One region of the Streptomyces sp. NPDC093600 genome, then DNA from elsewhere that is predicted to be linked to it. Evidence: riboswitches for the same ligand, from Rfam matches in the RefSeq annotation. Region 1 holds a riboswitch; the other holds the start of a gene.
The links. A riboswitch is a leader RNA that binds a small molecule or an ion and turns the genes downstream of it on or off. The one in region 1 is predicted to bind cyclic di-AMP.
Positions count from the first base shown of each region.

Region 1 (8,293 bases):
TAACCCAGAGGTCGCAGGTTCAAATCCTGTCCCCGCTACTCAGTAGCAACGAAGGCCCGGATCCAGTGAATGGATCCGGGCTTTCGTCGTGTCCCGGGGTGCCTCCGGCGCGTTTCCGGCGCGGCCCTTTTCCGCCGCTTGACCTTTACGCGACGTCAAGATTTAGCGTTCTCGGCATGGAGTGGTCGATCCAGGAGATCGCCAGGAAGGCCGGCACCACCAGCCGCACGCTCAGGCACTACGGCGAGCGCGGACTGCTGGAGCCCAGCCGGATCGGCGCCAACGGTTACCGGTACTACGACCAGGCGGCACTCGTGCGGCTGCAGCGCATCCTGCTGCTGCGCGAGCTCGGGCTCTCGCTGTCCGCCATCGCCGAGGTCCTCGAAGGCCAGCGCGACACGTCCGCCGCCCTGCGGACCCATCTCGCCCTGCTGGAGCAGGAGCGGGAGCGCATCGGCCGGCAGATCGAGTCGGTGCGGACCACTCTCCACAAGACCGAGAAGGGAGAAGAGCTGATGGCCGAGGAAGTGTTCGACGGGTTCGACCACGCGCGGTACGAGGCGGAGGTCACCGAGCGCTGGGGCCGGGAGGCGTACGAGAAGGGCGACCGCTGGTGGCGCTCGCTCGGCGCCGAGGAGAAGCGGGCGTTCATGGACCGGCAGGCCGGCATCGCCCGTGACTTCGCCCGGGCGGCGCGGGACGGCCTGGCCGCCGACAGCGACGAGGTCCAGGCGATCACGCGCCGCCACATCGAGTGGCTGTCGACGACCACGACACCGTCGAAGGAGTACGTGATCGGCCTCGGCCGGCTGTACGTCGACGACCCGCGCTTCACCGCCAACTACGACAAGCACGGCGAGGGCACGGCGATCCTCGTCCGGGACGCGATGGAGGTCTACGCGGAGCGCAACCTGTAACGGAAGCTCCGGGAGTAAACGGTGGCCAAAACCGCGCCTGTCCCTTTGCCCAGGCGCGAGTACCCGCCGTAGTGTCGCGCGCACCATGCGTGATCGCGATGTGACGGACGTACGAGCGGCGGTGGGACGGCGGGTGCCCGCCGTCCTGCTGCTCCTCGCCCTCGTCGCGCTGATCGCCGGTGTCTGTCACGGGACGCACGGTCACGTGTTGCCCCTCGCCGACCGAACCGCCACCGCCGCCGGCACCGGAACCGTCGCTTCCGCCCCCGCGCCCGCCCTGCCGCACGGCTGCGAGCGGAACGGCGAGGCGTGGTCCTTCGACGTCCATCTGCCGGCGCAGACCGCAGCCGCCTCGCAGCTCGCGGTGCCGGACGCCGGGGGAGCCGTACGCCTCTCACGGGACGCGGTCCCCGCCGACCCGCACGCGCGCTGTGTCCGGGGCAGGGCGGGGCCCGGCCCCGAGCCGGGAAGTCTGCTGCTCGCCCTCGGAGTGGACCGGAACTGAGCCGGGTCTCGCCCTCGCGTGACCAGGTTCCCTCCGCGTACCACCTCAAGGACGTACCCATCATGAGCAAACTGCTGCCCGGCGCCTCCCTGCCCAGCGCCTCCCTCCCCAGCGCCTCCATCGCCCGCGTCGCACCTTCCGTAGCCGATCAGACCGTCGGCCACACCCCCGTGCTGTGGATGGACGACGGCTACTGGGCCAAGCTCGAAGGCTTCAACTTCGGCGGCATCAAGGACCGTGCCGCCCTCCACATGGTCGAGCAGGCCCGCCGCCGGGGCGCGTTGCGGCCCGGTGCGCCGATCGTCGAGTCCACCTCGGGCACCCTCGGCCTCGGCCTCGCCCTCGCGGGTGTGCTGCACGGCCACCCCGTCCACGTCGTCACCGACCCCGGTCTGGAACCGATCGTCGAGCGGATGCTCGTCGCGCACGGCGCCCAGGTCCATGTCGTCCCCGAGCCGCGTGCGCACGGCGGCTGGCAGCAGGCCCGGATGGACCGCGTCGCCGAGCTCCTCACCACGCTCGACGGAGCCTGGTGGCCCGACCAGTACGGCAATCCCGACAATCCCGAGGCGTACGCCGGACTCGCCGCCGAACTCTCCCAGCAGCTCGACCGGATCGACGTCCTCGTCTGCGCGGTGGGTACGGGCGGCCACTCGGCCGGTATCTCGCGCGCGCTGCGCGCCACCAGCAGCCCCGCCCTCGAACTGGTCGGCGTGGACTCCGTCCACTCCACCGTCTTCGGCCTTCCGGCGGGCGAGCGGCTGATGCGCGGGCTCGGGTCCTCCATCCACCCGGGCAACGTCGACCACGGCGCCTTCGACGAGATCCACTGGGTGGGCCCCGAGGACGCGGTGCGTGCGGCCCGCCGGCTCGCGGCCCGTCAGTTCGCCACCGGCGGCTGGAGCGTGGGCGCCGTGGCGCTCGTGGCGGGGTGGCTGGCCCGGACCCGGCCGCGCGGCACCCGGATCGCGGCCGTCTTCCCGGACGGACCGCAGCGGTACTTCGACTCGGTGTTCAGCGACGAGTTCTGCGCGGCCCACGGGCTGTTCGACGCCCCCGTACGGGAGGAGCCGGCGGCGTACGAGAGCGGCGTGCCCGTCACCGGCTGGACCCGCCGGGTGCTGGAGCGGCCGACGCCCTCGGGGCGGGTCCGATGAGTACGACACCCATTACGACCGCCGCCGCCGAGGGCGGGATCTGGAAGCAGAGCCGTACCTTCGAGCCCGCCGCGCGCCTCCTCTTCCTCAACCAGCTCACCATCAACCTCGGCTTCTACATGCTGATGCCGTACCTCGCCGCGCATCTCGCGGACGGGCTCGGCATGGCGGCCTGGTCGGTCGGTCTCGTCCTCGGCGTCCGCAACCTCTCCCAGCAGGGCATGTTCCTGATCGGCGGCGCCCTCGCCGACCGGCTCGGTTTCAAGCCGCTGATCGTCGCCGGCTGCGCCCTGCGGACGGCCGGCTTCGGCGCGCTCGCCTTCGCCCAGTCGCTGCCCGTGCTGATCGCCGCCTCGGTGGCGACGGGCCTGGCGGGAGCGTTGTTCAACCCGGCCGTACGGGCCTATCTGGCGGCCGAGGCGGGGGAGCGGCGCGTGGAGGCGTTCGCCCTGTTCAACACGTACTACCAGGCCGGGATCCTGCTCGGGCCGCTGGTGGGGGTGGCGCTGACCGGCGTCTCCTTCCGGCTGACGTGCGTGGTGGCGGCGGTGCTGTTCGCCGCGCTGACGGTGGTGCAGCTGCGCCATCTGCCGGTACGCGTACGGGAGGCGGCGGCCGAGCCGGTCGCCGGGGAGGGCGGCCAGTTCCGTACGGTGCTCGCCAACCGGACCTTCTGGCTCTTCTCGCTCGCGATGACGGGCTCGTACGTCCTGTCCTTCCAGGTCTATCTCGCGCTGCCGCTGGCCGCGGACAGTACGGGGGTCACGACCGCGCTGTTCGTCGTCTCGGCGCTCGTCGCCCTGGCGGGCCAGTTGCGGATCACCGCCTGGTGCAAGCGCCGGCTGACGCGCGAGCGGTGCCTGGTCCTCGGGCTCGGACTGATGGGCGCGGCCTTCCTGCTGCCGGTGGCGGCGCGCGGGGTGGTGGGGCTACTGCTGTGCGCGGCGGTCCTGGCGCTCGCGAACGCGATCCTCTACCCGTACGAGATGGACACGGTCGTCGCCCTGTCGGGCGGGCGGTGGGTGGCGACGCACTACGGCCTCTACAACACCGTCTGCGGGGTCGGCATCACGCTCGGGAACCTGGGGACCGGGGCGCTGCTCGACCTGACGGGCCGGTCGGCCACGCCCTGGCTGGTGTTGTGCGGGGTCGGTCTCGTCTGCGCGGTGGCGGTGGGGGCGCTGGCCCAGGGAGGACGGCTCGCGGCGACGGCCTGACTACGGGGGGCCGCGCCCGGGCCCCGCGGGCTCGTGCTTCCGTGCCCGCGGGCACGGGCAGGGAGGCACGGGCCCGTACCCCGGTCGGCGGAGCGGGGGTCGCCGCCCGGCGCGGCTCCCGCCACGCTGGGAAGGGCGCGGTACCGTCCGTCGCCGTGTACGGACCGGGCAGGAGAGCACAGGTGGGGCAGCAAGCGGTGGGGAGCGGGTCCTCCCCCCGGCCGCGCCCGCGCGGGGAGCGCGCGCGCCGGTTCATCCGCGCCCTGCCCCCGCTGATCATCGCGGGAGGGGCCGTCTTCGACCTGTCCACCCCGCCCGCCTTCACCGCCGCCCCGATGTTCTCGGCCGCCCCGCTCATCGCGGCCCCGTTCTTCTCGATGCTGACGACCCTGCTCACCGGGATCGCCGCCGTCCTCGTCAGCGTCGGGCTGCACGTCTACAACGACACCCTCACCGACGTCCCGGCGCTCACCGAGACCCTGACCGTCATCACGGTCTCCGCCCTCGCCCTGCTGATCAACCGCGTCGTGCGGCGCAGCGGTGAGCGGCTGGCGTCGGCCCGGGTGATCGCGGAGACGGCGCAGAAGGCGGTGCTGCCGACGCCCGCCGAGCGGATCGGCGGGCTGCAGGTCGCCGCTCGCTACGAGGCCGCGCAGGCGGACGCGTTCATCGGCGGTGATCTGTTCGCGGTCCAGGACACGCCCTACGGGGTACGGCTCGTGGTCGGCGACGTACGGGGCAAGGGGCTCGACGCGGTCGAGGCCGTCGCCGTCGTCATCGGCGCCTTCCGCGAGGCGGCCGAGCAGGAGTCGACGCTGGAGGGCGTCGCCCAGCGGCTGGAGCGGGCGCTGGCCCGCGAGGGCACCCGGCGGACCGGTCTGGACGCCGCCGAGGGGTTCACCACCGCCGTACTGGCCGAGATCCCGCGCGGCAGCGGTCTCGTACGGGTGGTGAACCGCGGGCACCCCGAGCCGCTGCTGCTCCACGCGGACGGGAAGCTGACCCTGCTGGCGCCGAGCGAGCCGGCGCTGCCGCTCGGTCTGGGCGAGCTGGCCGCGTGGCCGGACCGGGCCGACGAGGCGCCGTACCCGCCGGGCGCCACGCTGCTGCTGTACACCGACGGGCTCTCCGAGGCGCGTGACGCCACAGGAGCCTTCTACGATCCCGCCGAGCGGCTCGCCGGGCGGATCTTCCCGGGGCCGGAGGCGCTCCTGGACGCGCTCGTCGACGATGTGCGGCGCTACACCGGGGGCGGGACGACGGACGACATGGCGCTGCTGGCCGTGAGCCGCCCGACGCGGGGGCAGCCGGAGCGGCGGCGGACGATGCCCGTGGTGCCGTGACCATCCGTAGTCACAAGGTGCCACTCCGATAACAATTGACACACCGTCAGGTTCGCGTCGTTCGCCGGGCGTTTACTGAAGCAGGGTCAAGTCGGGCCATTCTCCCGCAATCTCGCTAATGATCAACCGGAACGGCTTGGAATCAGGACCCTCTGTCTATTAACGTTCGATAACGCAGCGCGGTCGTCCCAGCCGTCGCAAGAGACGGCACCGTGCGCACGCGCCGAATCCTGAAAAGGAACCGGGGAACCACCAATTGGGGTGAATCGGGCAGCCTCGCATCCGTGCGAGATGCCCGTAGGAGACCTTCCTGCTCCGAACCCGTCAGCTAACCCGGTAGGCGAGAAGGAAGGAAAGGAGCGCGCCTTCGTGGCGTCCAACACCCCTGCCCCCGAAGCCCCCTTCGACGCGTTCGGTGCCTCGGGTGCCCCCGGGGCGGACCCCGGGACAGGCGCGTGGGAGGAGTGGAATCCCACCGAGGACTCGCTCCGTCAGCAGGCGCGATCCGGCGCCGGCGGCCGTCATCGCGTCGTCAAGCAGCGCTCCAACTTCGCCCGTTCCTCCACCGTCCTGGGCGTCGGTGTCATCGCCGCCGTCGGCGCGGGCGGCCTGGCCACCGCGCAGGAGAAGCCCGCCGTCTCCATATCCCTTCCCGACCTCGGCCTCCCGGACGCCTCCGCGCTGCCCGGCGTCGGCCAGCTGATCGCCGACGCGAACGACGGGGACGGCGCGAACGGCGGGACCGACGGTGGGGACGGCTCGGGCTCCGGTACGAACAACCCCCTGCCGCTCACCGCCACCCTCGCCCTGGACGCCGAGGGCAGCGGGGGCACGGACGCCTCGGCCACCGCGTCCACCGCCGACGCCGGCGAGGCGCTGCGCGCCCGCATCCTCCAGCAGGCCGAGCAGCAGCAGGTGTCCGCCGACGCCGCCGAGAAGGCCGCGGCGGAGAAGGCGGCAGCCGAGAAGGCCGCCGAAGAGGCCGCCGCCAAGGCGAGCGCCGCCGAGAAGGCGGCCGCCGAGGCGAAGAAGAAGGCCGAGGAGGAGGCCGCGGCGAAGGCCGAGGCCGAGCGCCTGGCCAAGCTCGCCGCCAGTTACGCCCTGCCGACCTCCTCGTACACCATCACCTCCACCTTCGGTGAGTCCGGCTCGATGTGGTCCTCCGGCTACCACACCGGCCTCGACCTCGCGGCCCCCACCGGCACTCCGGTCAAGGCCGTCCACGGCGGCACCATCAAGTCCGCCGGCTGGTCGGGCTCGTACGGCTACCGGATCGTCCTGGAACTGGCGGACGGTACGGAGGTCTGGTACTGCCACCTGTCGTCCATGACGGTCGGCGCGGGGCAGTCCGTGGGCACCGGCGAGACCATCGGCCGCGTGGGCGCGACCGGCAACGTCACCGGCCCCCACCTCCACCTGGAGGTCCACACCGCGGGCGGCTCCGGCGTGGACCCGTCGGCCTGGCTGCGCGGCAAGGGCCTGAACCTCTGACCGGTGCCGGTCAGCTCCGGTACGGGTTGTAGCCGCCGTAGTCGAGGTACTGCGGCGGCGCCCACACCCGGCCGGTGGCCCGCGCCGCGTACGTCAGCGCGGGAGAGGCGACCGCCTTGCGCTGCCAGAGGTGGTGCAGCAGCTCCTGCTCGCGGGCGGTGAAGTCCTCCTCCGCCGTCCCCCGCTCGGCCCGGGCGCGCAGAAAGGCGAGGCTGGTCGCGAACGCCTCGTACTCCCCGACCGCCTGCGCCGCCGGCTTGCCGTACGTACGGGCGGCGAAGTCGCGGGCCACCGAGCGGGCCCGCATGGAGGAGAGCGCGAGCGGTTCGGCGGGGGACAGCCAGCCGGCCGCCGCGTACGCCGGGAGCTGCCCGGATATGGTGCGCAGCTCCTTCTGCCGGCTCCATATCGCCAGCCAGGTCAGCAGCCCGAAGACCGGCACCATGAACATGCCGTACACCAGGAAGAAGCCCCACGGTCCGAAGACGGCCGAGCCGTTCCACAGGGCGTGCGTGCCCATGGCGAGGACCAGGCCGGTCAGCGGCAGCAGGATCCGGCGGACGCGCCGGCGGCGGGCGGCGAGGGCGGCGAGGCCGAAGCCGAGTCCGGTGAGCACGGTGAAGAGCGGATGCGCGAACGGCGACATCACGATCCGTACGAAGAACGTTCCGGCGGTCACGGAGCCGAGGCCCGAGCCGCCGAACTCCTGGTCCTCGCCGAAGGCGTTGCCGAGATAGAGGATGTTCTCGGTGAAGGCGAAGCCGGTGGCGGTGAAGCCGGCGACGACGACTCCGTCGAGGAGGCCGGTGAAGTCCCGTCTGCGGAAGAGGAAGACCAGCAGGATGGCGGCGGCCTTCGCGCTCTCCTCGACCACGGGCGCGACGGCGGTGGCGCCGAGGGTGTCCGCGGACGCCGGGTCGGCGGTCGCGGTGGCGATCCAGCGGACCGCGAAGGAGTTGGCGAGGATCGCGACGAGCGCGGCGGCGAAGGCGCCCCAGGCGAAGGAGAAGAGCAGGATCTTCCAGGGGCCGGGCTCCACGCGGTCGAGCCAGCGGAACGCGGCCATGAGGAGCGGCACGGGCAGCACGGCCAGGCCGAGTCCGACCAGGAACCCCTCGGTGCCTGTCTGGTCCCGCACCAGCGCCAGGATCACCAGGGCGCAGAGCGCGAGCACCGTGATCACGGCGACGGCCCGGACCGCCTTGCCGCGCCAGAAGGCGCGCCGGGGCCGGTAGCGCCACTGGGCACGACCGGGGACGCCGGGGAAGGCCGGCTCCTCGGTTTCCCGGGCGGGAACGGGGGCGGGGGCGGGGTTCGACACGTAAGCGACCCTAACCAGACCCACCGACAGCCTGCGCGGGAGTTCTACTTCCTGTGGAAAAGCAGCCCCTGTGGAAAAGCAGCCCTGCGGAGAAGCAGTCCTGCTCCCTGTGGAGAACCAGGCCTGTGGAAAAGCGGCCCTACTTCCTGCGGAAAAGCAGGTCGTGCACGACGTGGCCCTTGTCCAAGCCCTGTCCTTCGAAGCGGGTGAGGGGGCGGAACGCGGGGCGGGGGGCGTAGCCGCCGTCGGGCTGGGTGTTCGCGAAGTCGGGATGCGCGGAGAGCACCTCCAGCATCTGCTCGGCGTACTCCTCCCAGTCCGTGGCGCAGTGCAGGACGGCCC
Region 1 covers NZ_JBIWIU010000007.1:19,378-27,670, reverse strand. The annotation lists tRNA gene ACIRB4_RS18450 (tRNA-Met) at 1-38, shown strand, start outside; gene ACIRB4_RS18445 (MerR family transcriptional regulator) at 177-917, shown strand; gene ACIRB4_RS18440 (hypothetical protein) at 1,003-1,422, shown strand; gene ACIRB4_RS18435 (PLP-dependent cysteine synthase family protein) at 1,485-2,579, shown strand; gene ACIRB4_RS18430 (MFS transporter) at 2,576-3,796, shown strand; gene ACIRB4_RS18425 (PP2C family protein-serine/threonine phosphatase) at 3,979-5,139, shown strand; cyclic di-AMP (ydaO/yuaA leader) riboswitch at 5,351-5,497, shown strand; gene ACIRB4_RS18420 (M23 family metallopeptidase) at 5,509-6,630, shown strand; gene ACIRB4_RS18415 (PrsW family intramembrane metalloprotease) at 6,641-7,951, opposite strand; gene trmB (tRNA (guanosine(46)-N7)-methyltransferase TrmB) at 8,091-8,293, opposite strand, start outside.

Region 2 (8,293 bases), on a different contig from region 1:
GGGGCCCCCGTGCGCTCCATGATCTCCAGCAGGACCAGGGCTCCGGCGGCGATGACGTCGACCCGGCCGGGGTGCATGACGGGGATCGCGGCCCGCTCGTCATGCGTCGAGGCGAGCAGCCGGCCGGTGACCTCGGCGACCTGGTCGCGGGAGATCCGCGAGTGGTGGATCTTCGTGGAGTCGTACTCCGGGAGCCCGAGCGCGATGGCGGCGACGGTCGTCACCGATCCGGCGAGCCCGACGAGCGTACGGGCCTCGCTGATCGGCACCGTCCTCTCGGCCAGGTCCAGCGCGGCCCGGATGTCGGCGCGAACGGCCTCGATCTCGGCCGGCGCCGGCGGATCGCTGCGGACGTGCCGCTCGGTCAGGCGCACGCAGCCGATGTCGACGGAACGGGCCGCCTCGACGTGCCGGGCGCCGACGACGAACTCCGTGGAGCCGCCGCCGATGTCCACGACCAGACAGCGGTCGGTGCCGTGCAGCTCGGCTGTGGCGCCGGTGAAGGAGAACTCCGCCTCCTGGTCGCCGCTGATCACCTCGGGCTCGACGCCCAGGATCTCCACCACGCCCTTGACGAACTCGTCCCGGTTCTCGGCGTCCCGCGAGGCGGAGGTGGCCACGAAACGGAGCCTCTCGGCGCCGAGCTCCTCGATGACGGCGGCGTACTCCCGGCACGCCGCGAAGGTCCGCTCCAGGGCCTCGGGCGCGAGCCGGCCGGTCCTGTCGACACCCTGACCGAGCCGGACGATCGTCATCCGCCGGTCCAGCTCGATCAGCTCTCCCGTCTCGGGGTGGACGTCGGCGACGAGGAGGCGGATGGAGTTCGTCCCGCAGTCGATGCCCGCGACCCGCGTCATTCGGCGGCCCCCTTCTCCGTCTCCTCCGTCTTCTCCTCCGCGCAGGGCGTGACGCAGGGGCCCTTGGCCCACCACTCCGGCAGCATCGCGATCGCCTCGTCGCCCAGCGGGTTGACCCCGGGGCCGGCGGCCAGCGAGTGGCCGACCAGGACGTGCAGGCACTTCACCCGGTCCGGCATGCCGCCGGCGCTCGGGAAGCCCTCCAGGACCTCGATGGCGTCACGGCGGGCGATGTAGTCCTCGTGCGCGGCCCGGTAGGCGGCGGCCAGCTCCGGGTCCGTGGCGAGCCGGGCCTGCATCTCCTTCATCACGCCGTTGGCCTCCAGGGTGCCGATGGCGGAGGCGGCGCGCGGACAGGTCAGGTAGTACGTCGTGGGGAACGGGGTGCCGTCCGGGAGCCGCGGCGCGGTCTCCACGACGTCCGGGTTGCCGCACGGGCAGCGGTGCGCGATGGCGCGCAGACCCCGGGGCGGGCGGCCGAGCTGCGCCTCGAAGGCGGCGACGTCCGCCTCGGTGGGCTCGGTGCGGGGGGTCTGCGGAGGGGGCGTTTCCATGCGTGCGTCTGTCTTCTCGTCGAGGGGCGGTTCGGTGGGTGGTGCGGTGCGCGGCGCGGTCGGCCGTGCGAGGTGCCGTCACACCATCATCTCGCGCCGCCGGGTCAGCGTGGCGCGTCGGCGCGGTCGACGCCGTTCCAGAGGTTGGAGTACCAGGGGGTGCCCGCCTCGGCCTGCTCGGCGCGGCGGGCCCGCTCCGCCTCGGGGTCGTTCACGGTGAAGCCGGTCTCGCCGGGCATGACGTAGTGCAGGTGCTCACGGGCGAGGCGGCGGACGTACGCCGGGTCCTGGAGCCGGGCCTTCTCGTCCCGCAGCTCCTCGACCCGCTCGGCGGCCTCGGCGGCCTGGCGCTCCTGTTCGGCGATCTCGCCCTGCTGGGAGACGTACTGGCGCATGGGGTAGGCGAGTGCCACCACCAGCGAGCAGACGACGAGCGCGAGGAAGGCCGCGCGGCCGGTGAGCCGGGAGCGGCGGGCCTGGCGGCGGGTCTGGGAGCGGTAGACACGGGCGGCGGTCTGCTCGCCGAGCAGCTTGATCCTGGTCGCGGTCGAGAACCGGTCCCGGGCCATGTGCGCGCCTCCCCTTTACGTACGAACGTCCCCGCACACGGTACGGGACCGGGTGCGGGGACGTATGTACGACGGGCTGTCGGACAGCCTGTCGGACGGGCTGTCAGCCCTTGAAGCGCGGGAACGCGCTGCGGCCGGCGTACACCGCGGCGTCGTCGAGGATCTCCTCGATGCGCAGCAGCTGGTTGTACTTGGCGACGCGCTCGGAGCGGGCCGGGGCGCCGGTCTTGATCTGGCCGCAGTTGGTGGCGACGGCGAGGTCGGCGATGGTGACGTCCTCGGTCTCGCCGGAGCGGTGGGACATCATGCACTTGAAGCCGTTGCGCTGGGCCAGCTCGACGGCGTCCAGGGTCTCGGTCAGCGAACCGATCTGGTTGACCTTGACCAGCAGGGCGTTGGCGGAGCCCTCCTCGATACCGCGGGCCAGGCGCTCCGGGTTGGTGACGAACAGGTCGTCGCCGACGAGCTGCACCTTGGTGCCCAGCTTCTCGGTGATGGCCTTCCAGCCGGCCCAGTCGTCCTCGAACAGCGGGTCCTCGATGGAGACCAGCGGGTAGGAGGCGACGAGCTCCTCGTAGTACTCGGTCATCTCGGCGGCCGAGCGGGACTTGCCCTCGAACTCGTACGAGCCGTCCTTGTAGAACTCGGAGGCGGCGCAGTCGAGCGCCAGCGCGATGTCCTTGCCCGGGACGTAGCCGGCCTGCTTGATGGCCTCGACGATGAGGTCGAGCGCGGCGCGGTTGGAGTCCAGGTTCGGGGCGAAGCCGCCCTCGTCACCGAGGCCGGTGGACAGGCCCTTGGTCTTCAGGACGGACTTGAGGGTGTGGTAGACCTCGGTGCCCCAGCGCAGGGCCTCGGAGAAGGACTCCGCGCCGATCGGGGCGATCATGAACTCCTGGATGTCCACGTTGGAGTCGGCGTGCGAGCCGCCGTTCAGGATGTTCATCATCGGAACGGGCAGCAGGTGCGCGTTCGGGCCGCCGAGGTAGCGGAAGAGCGGCAGGTCGGACGCCTCGGAGGCGGCGTGCGCGACGGCGAGGGAGACGCCGAGGATGGCGTTGGCGCCGAGCGAGGACTTGTCCGGGGTGGCGTCCAGGTCGAACATCGCCTGGTCGATCAGGCGCTGCTCGGTGGCGTCGTAGCCGACGAGCTCCGGGCCGATCTGCTCGATGACGGCGAGGACGGCCTTCTCGACACCCTTGCCCTGGTAGCGGTTCGGGTCACCGTCGCGGAGCTCGAGGGCCTCGAACGCACCGGTGGAGGCACCGGACGGAACAGCAGCACGGCCGGTGCTGCCGTCGTCGAGGCCGACCTCGACCTCGACCGTGGGGTTGCCTCGGGAGTCCAGGATTTCCCGGGCTACGACGACGTCGATGGACGGCACGAGCATCTCCTTCTGGGATGTGAAGCTAGATGTGACGCATGCGGTGCAGGGTCTCTTTGGCCTTGCGACAAGAGCCTAACCGGCTCCCGGCCTCCAGCCAGCCGGGCGCCCGCCCGCTGGGACGAAAAAGGACCCAAGGGCATGCATCTATGGACGAACGACCTCAGAACTACTGGACGGTAACGAGGCGGGAGCCTTGGCGGGCGGGGCTCGAACGCGCGGAACCCCGGTCCGGCGCGCACGGGGGAAGGGCGCGCCGGACCGGGGTGGTCACCGCGGGAGGGTCGTGGGGGCGAGACGCCCCCCGGGACCCGTGTGAGCCGCCGGACTCACGCGGGCCGCCTGACTCACTTCAGGTGGAGCTGCTGGCCCGGGTAGATCAGGTCGGCGTCGTCGACGATGTCCTTGTTGAGCTCGAAGAGCTTCGCCCAGCCGCCCTTGACGTCGTGCGCGGCGGCGATCTTGCTCAGCGTGTCGCCGGTCACGACCTTGTACTCGCCGTCACCCTTCGCGACCTTCTTGCCGGTCGGGGTGGTGACGGTCTTCTTCGACTCGGCCTTCTTGGGCGCGGCCTTCGGCGCGGTGCGCGACTCGCTGCGGGTCGTCGGCTGCTCGGCCTGACGCTCCTGCTGCGCGGGGGCGGCCTGCTCGGCGGAGCCGCCGTTGTACGCGGCGCTGGAGAGGCCCACGCCGCAGCTCGGCCAGGCACCCTTGCCCTGGCCGGCCAGGACCTTCTCGGCGACCGCTATCTGCTGCGACTTGGAGGCCTTGTCGGCGGTGGAGGCGTACGCGGTACCGCCGTAGGCGGCCCAGGTGGAGGCCGAGAACTGCAGGCCGCCGTAGTAGCCGTTGCCCGTGTTGATGGACCAGTTGCCGCCGGACTCGCACTGGGCGACGGCGTCCCACTCGGAGGCGGTGGCGGCCGAGGCGGACCCGGCGGTCATCAGCGGGGCGGCGACGGCGACACCGGCGACGCCGACGAGTGCGACGGCGCGGGTGGCCTTGGAAGCACGGCGGTGCTTGCCCTTACCGGAAAGCAGCATGCGATTTCTCCTCACCGACGCCTGCGAGGTGAGCTGTCGGGTTCGGACCAAGTGAGTTGTCCGGCCGCGTGACCAGCACGCGGCTCCACCCCAAGCCGGCCTTCCGTCCGTCTGTCTCGACGGCCGGGAACCGGCGCTTACCTTGGGTCCCCCGCTCCTGCCTACGGCGCTTGCGCGACGACTGTTCCCATCAACCGACGGCAGGATTCGGCGTTTCGGTCGACGGGGCCCGCGGTGGCGAGCGGTCACGACCGTAGACACAGACCCCCGCGAAGTTCAAAGACGTCTATAGGGGAGAAATCGCCCTTACTTGCCCTGTACCGAACAGCGTTTGCGCAGGTGAGAGGTGACGGAAGCAAAGTTTGCGGACGGAACACGCCGGTCGCGACAAAGAGACCCATGTCTCACTTGGCCAGAACCGGACATAAGCTGCCGAACTAGCCCTGCGCAGGGGCGGTTTCGGGCGTCAGGTCGAGGCTCTGACCAGGGAGGATGAGATCCGGATCGCCGCCCACCGTCCGGCGGTTGGCGTCATAGAGGGCGGTCCAGCCGCCGGGGAGCTCGTTCTCCTGAGCGATCTCGGCGAGATTGTCTCCGGGCTTGACGGTGTATTCGTCCGCAGTGCCCTGAGTGTCCGTATTCTCCGCACCCGTACCGGCGGTCACCTCACCTGTCACTCCGTCAGTCCCCGCGGACGGCGAGGCGTGGCGACCGGTTTCTCCGCTGCTGTCCGCAATGCCCGTCTCTTCGGGAGCGGCGTCGCCACGGTGCTTGCCGGTGCCGGGGGCGGCCGGCGCGGACGGCGTGACCGATGCCCCGGGGGCGGTGGGGGACGGCGTGACGGCGCCCGTCGAGGCGTCCGGCGTCGCGGGCGCGGTGGGGGCGGCGGGAGTGGCCGGGACGGTCCCGGGGGCCGTCGGGGCGGTCGGGAGGACCTCGGGAGCCGTCGGGGCAGCCTCGGTGGCCGTCGGGGCGATCGGAAGGCCCGTGGTGCGGTTCGACTCCTCGACCGGGCCCGTGGGCTCCTCCGGCACGAGGGCCGGCCCGGGGTCGACCTCGGGGGCGGTGCCGTCGTTCGTCAGGCCGGCGATCGGGGCGCAGGTGTCCCACTCCGTGCCGCCGGCGGCGAACGCCTTCTCGGCCACCACGATCTGCTGCGCACGGCTGGCCAGGTCGGCGCTGGAGGCGTACGCGAGGCCGCCGTGCCGCTCCCAGGTCTCCTGGGTGAACTGGAGCCCGCCGTAGAGCCCGTTGCCGAAGTTGGCGCTCCACAGGCCGCCCGACTCGCACTCGGCCACCCGGTCCCAGGTGGCGGCGTCGGCGGCGGAGGCGGAGCCCGCACCGAGCAGCGGCAGCGCGAGGGCCGATCCGGTCACGCCTGCGGCGACGACGATGGCGGGGGCCTGGCGGGGTCTGCGGTGACGTCCGTTCCCGGAGCGCATGCGGAATGCCTTTCGCGTGACGGCTGAGATTGACGGTGAACGTAGCGGCATTCGAACGTCAGTCACAAGTCGATGCAGCGGAGATCACGTAAAAGTCACAGTCTTGACGGTCCGTCAGCGGACAAGGGGTTCGAACTCCATCGGAAGCGTGCGCAATCCGCGCATGATGAGCCCTCCGCGCCACCGCAGATCGGCAGGATCCACGGCAAGTCGCAGGTCCGGCAGCCGCGTCAGGAGGGTGGCGAGGGCGATCTGTCCCTCCAGCCGGGCGAGGGGGGCGCCGATGCAGTAGTGGATGCCGTGCCCGTACCCGAGGTGCTGGTTGTCGCGCCGGGACAGGTCGAGGGTGTCCGGCCGGTCGAACCGCGCCGGGTCGCGGTCGGCGGCTGCGAGTACGACCAGGACCGGGTCGCCCGCCGGGATCTCCTGCCCGCCGATGGTCAGCGGCTCCATGGCGTACCGCCAGGTGGCCAGCTCGACCGGTCCGTCGTAGCGCAACAGCTCCTCGACCCCCGTCTCCAGGAGCCCCCGCTCCCCCGCCGCGAGCGACGCCTGGAGCCGCTCCCGCTGGCCGGGGTTCCGGAGCAGGGCGTACACCCCGTTCCCCACCAGATTGACCGTGGTCTCGAAGCCGGCGAAGAGCAGGATGAAGGCCATCGCCGCGGCCTCGTTCTCGGTGAGGTGCTCCCCGTGGTCGGAGGCCTTGATGAGCCCCGAGATCAGGTCGTCCCCGGGATCGAGCCGCTTGCGGTGGATCAGCTCCGCGAGGTACCCGCGCATCTTCTTGACCGACCGCGCGACCCCGCCGCGCGGCCCTCCGCCGTGCCGGATCATCATCCCGGCCCAGTCACGGAAGTCGTCCTGGTCCTCGCGCGGAACGCCGAGCAGGTCGCAGATCGCGTAGATGGGCAGCGGGAAGGCGAACTCGTGGATGAGGTCGGCGCTCCCCTTCTCCGCGAACCCGTCGATGAGCTGATCGGTCAGCTCCTGCACCCGGGGCGCGAACTCGGCCACCCGGCGCGGCGTGAACGCCTTCGACACCAGGCGTCGCAGCCGGGTGTGGTCGGGCGGATCGATGTTGAGCAGATGCGTCATCAGCTCGGCCTTGCGCTCGCCGGGGATCCCGGTCTTCCCCTTGGCGTGCGCCGGCTCGTCGTGGTGCGCGGGGTTCTTCGACAGCCGCTGGTCCGCGAGCGCCTGCCGCGCGTCGGCGTACCGCGTCACCAGCCACGCCTCGACCCCGCTGGGCAGCTTCGCCCGGTGCACGGGCGCGTGCTCGCGCAGCCAGGCGTAGGCGGGGTACGGATCGGTCGCGAACTCCCAGGTGAAGAGCGCGGGGGCGGCGGAGCCGCCGGGGGCGGAGGGCTGGTCGTGCATGGGCCCGACAGTAATCGCCGCGTCTGGGGGGCTGGGCGGGGGCCATGGGTGTGTCCGTCCGCCCGCGAGGGCGGCGGCGACGGGTGTCGTTCCCCGGCCGGGCGGCGGCGACGGGTGTGTGCCGGTCCCTACGCGCGGCGCGCCGCCGGGTGGCGGCGGCGGTGCCGGGGCGGCGGCCACGGGTGTGTCCCGTCCCGCCCGGGTGGCGACCACGGGCGTGTCCCGTCCCGCCCGGGTGGCGACCACGGGCGTGTCCCGTCCCGCCCGGGTGGCGACCACGCGTGTGTCCGTCCGCGTCCCTGGCGTGGAGATCCGGGATTAGATGCTCCCGTGGACGCTCAGTTGCTCAGAAGCACGTTCGCCGTCGTCGAGAGACGGGCGGAGCATGCCGTCACCTTCTTCTACTCCCACCTGTTCTGGCACAACCCGGGCATCCGCGAGCTGTTCCCCGAGGACCTGCGGCCCCAGCGCGACCGGCTCTTCGCCGCGCTCACCCATGTCGTGAACCGCCTGGAGGACCCCGGCCTCCCCGGCTATCTCGCGCGTCTGGGGCGCGATCACCGCAAGTTCCTCGCCGCGCCCGTGTTCTACACGGCCGTCGGGACCAGCCTGGTCGCCGCGTTCGCGCACGCCGCCGGGGCCGCGTGGAGCGTCGAGGCCGAGAAGGCGTGGACCGAGGCGTACGGGCGGATCGCCGACCTGATGATGCGCGGGGCCGAGGAGGCGGCCGGGCGGGGCGAGCCGGCCTGGTGGGACGCCGACGTCGTCGCGCACACCCGCCGCGGCGAGGACCTGGCCGTGCTGACCCTGCGGCCGCGGCAGCCGTTCCCGTACCGGCCGGGGCAGTACACCGGCGTCAGTTCGCTGCGGGTCCCCCGGGTCTGGCGGACGTACTCGCTCGCCAACGCGCCCCGCGTGGACGGGACGGTGGACCTTCACATCAGCCAGGTGCCGCGCGGACTGATGAGCACGGCGCTCGTCGCCCGGACACGCGCCGGCGAGACGCTGCGGCTCAGCGCCCCGGGCGGTGCGCTGACCGCACGGACGGAGCCCGGCGCGCCACGGAC
Region 2 covers NZ_JBIWIU010000008.1:282,666-290,958, reverse strand. The annotation lists gene ACIRB4_RS21460 (exopolyphosphatase) at 1-857, opposite strand, end outside; gene ACIRB4_RS21455 (DUF501 domain-containing protein) at 854-1,411, opposite strand; gene ACIRB4_RS21450 (septum formation initiator family protein) at 1,516-1,980, opposite strand; gene eno (phosphopyruvate hydratase) at 2,084-3,370, opposite strand; gene ACIRB4_RS21440 (transglycosylase family protein) at 3,712-4,407, opposite strand; cyclic di-AMP (ydaO/yuaA leader) riboswitch at 4,411-4,630, opposite strand; gene ACIRB4_RS21435 (transglycosylase family protein) at 4,845-5,849, opposite strand; gene ACIRB4_RS21430 (cytochrome P450) at 5,964-7,226, opposite strand; gene ACIRB4_RS21425 (globin domain-containing protein) at 7,557-8,293, shown strand, end outside.
Region 2: linked by a shared signal. The riboswitch ahead of ACIRB4_RS21440 (transglycosylase family protein) and the one ahead of ACIRB4_RS18420 (M23 family metallopeptidase) in region 1 are both predicted to bind cyclic di-AMP.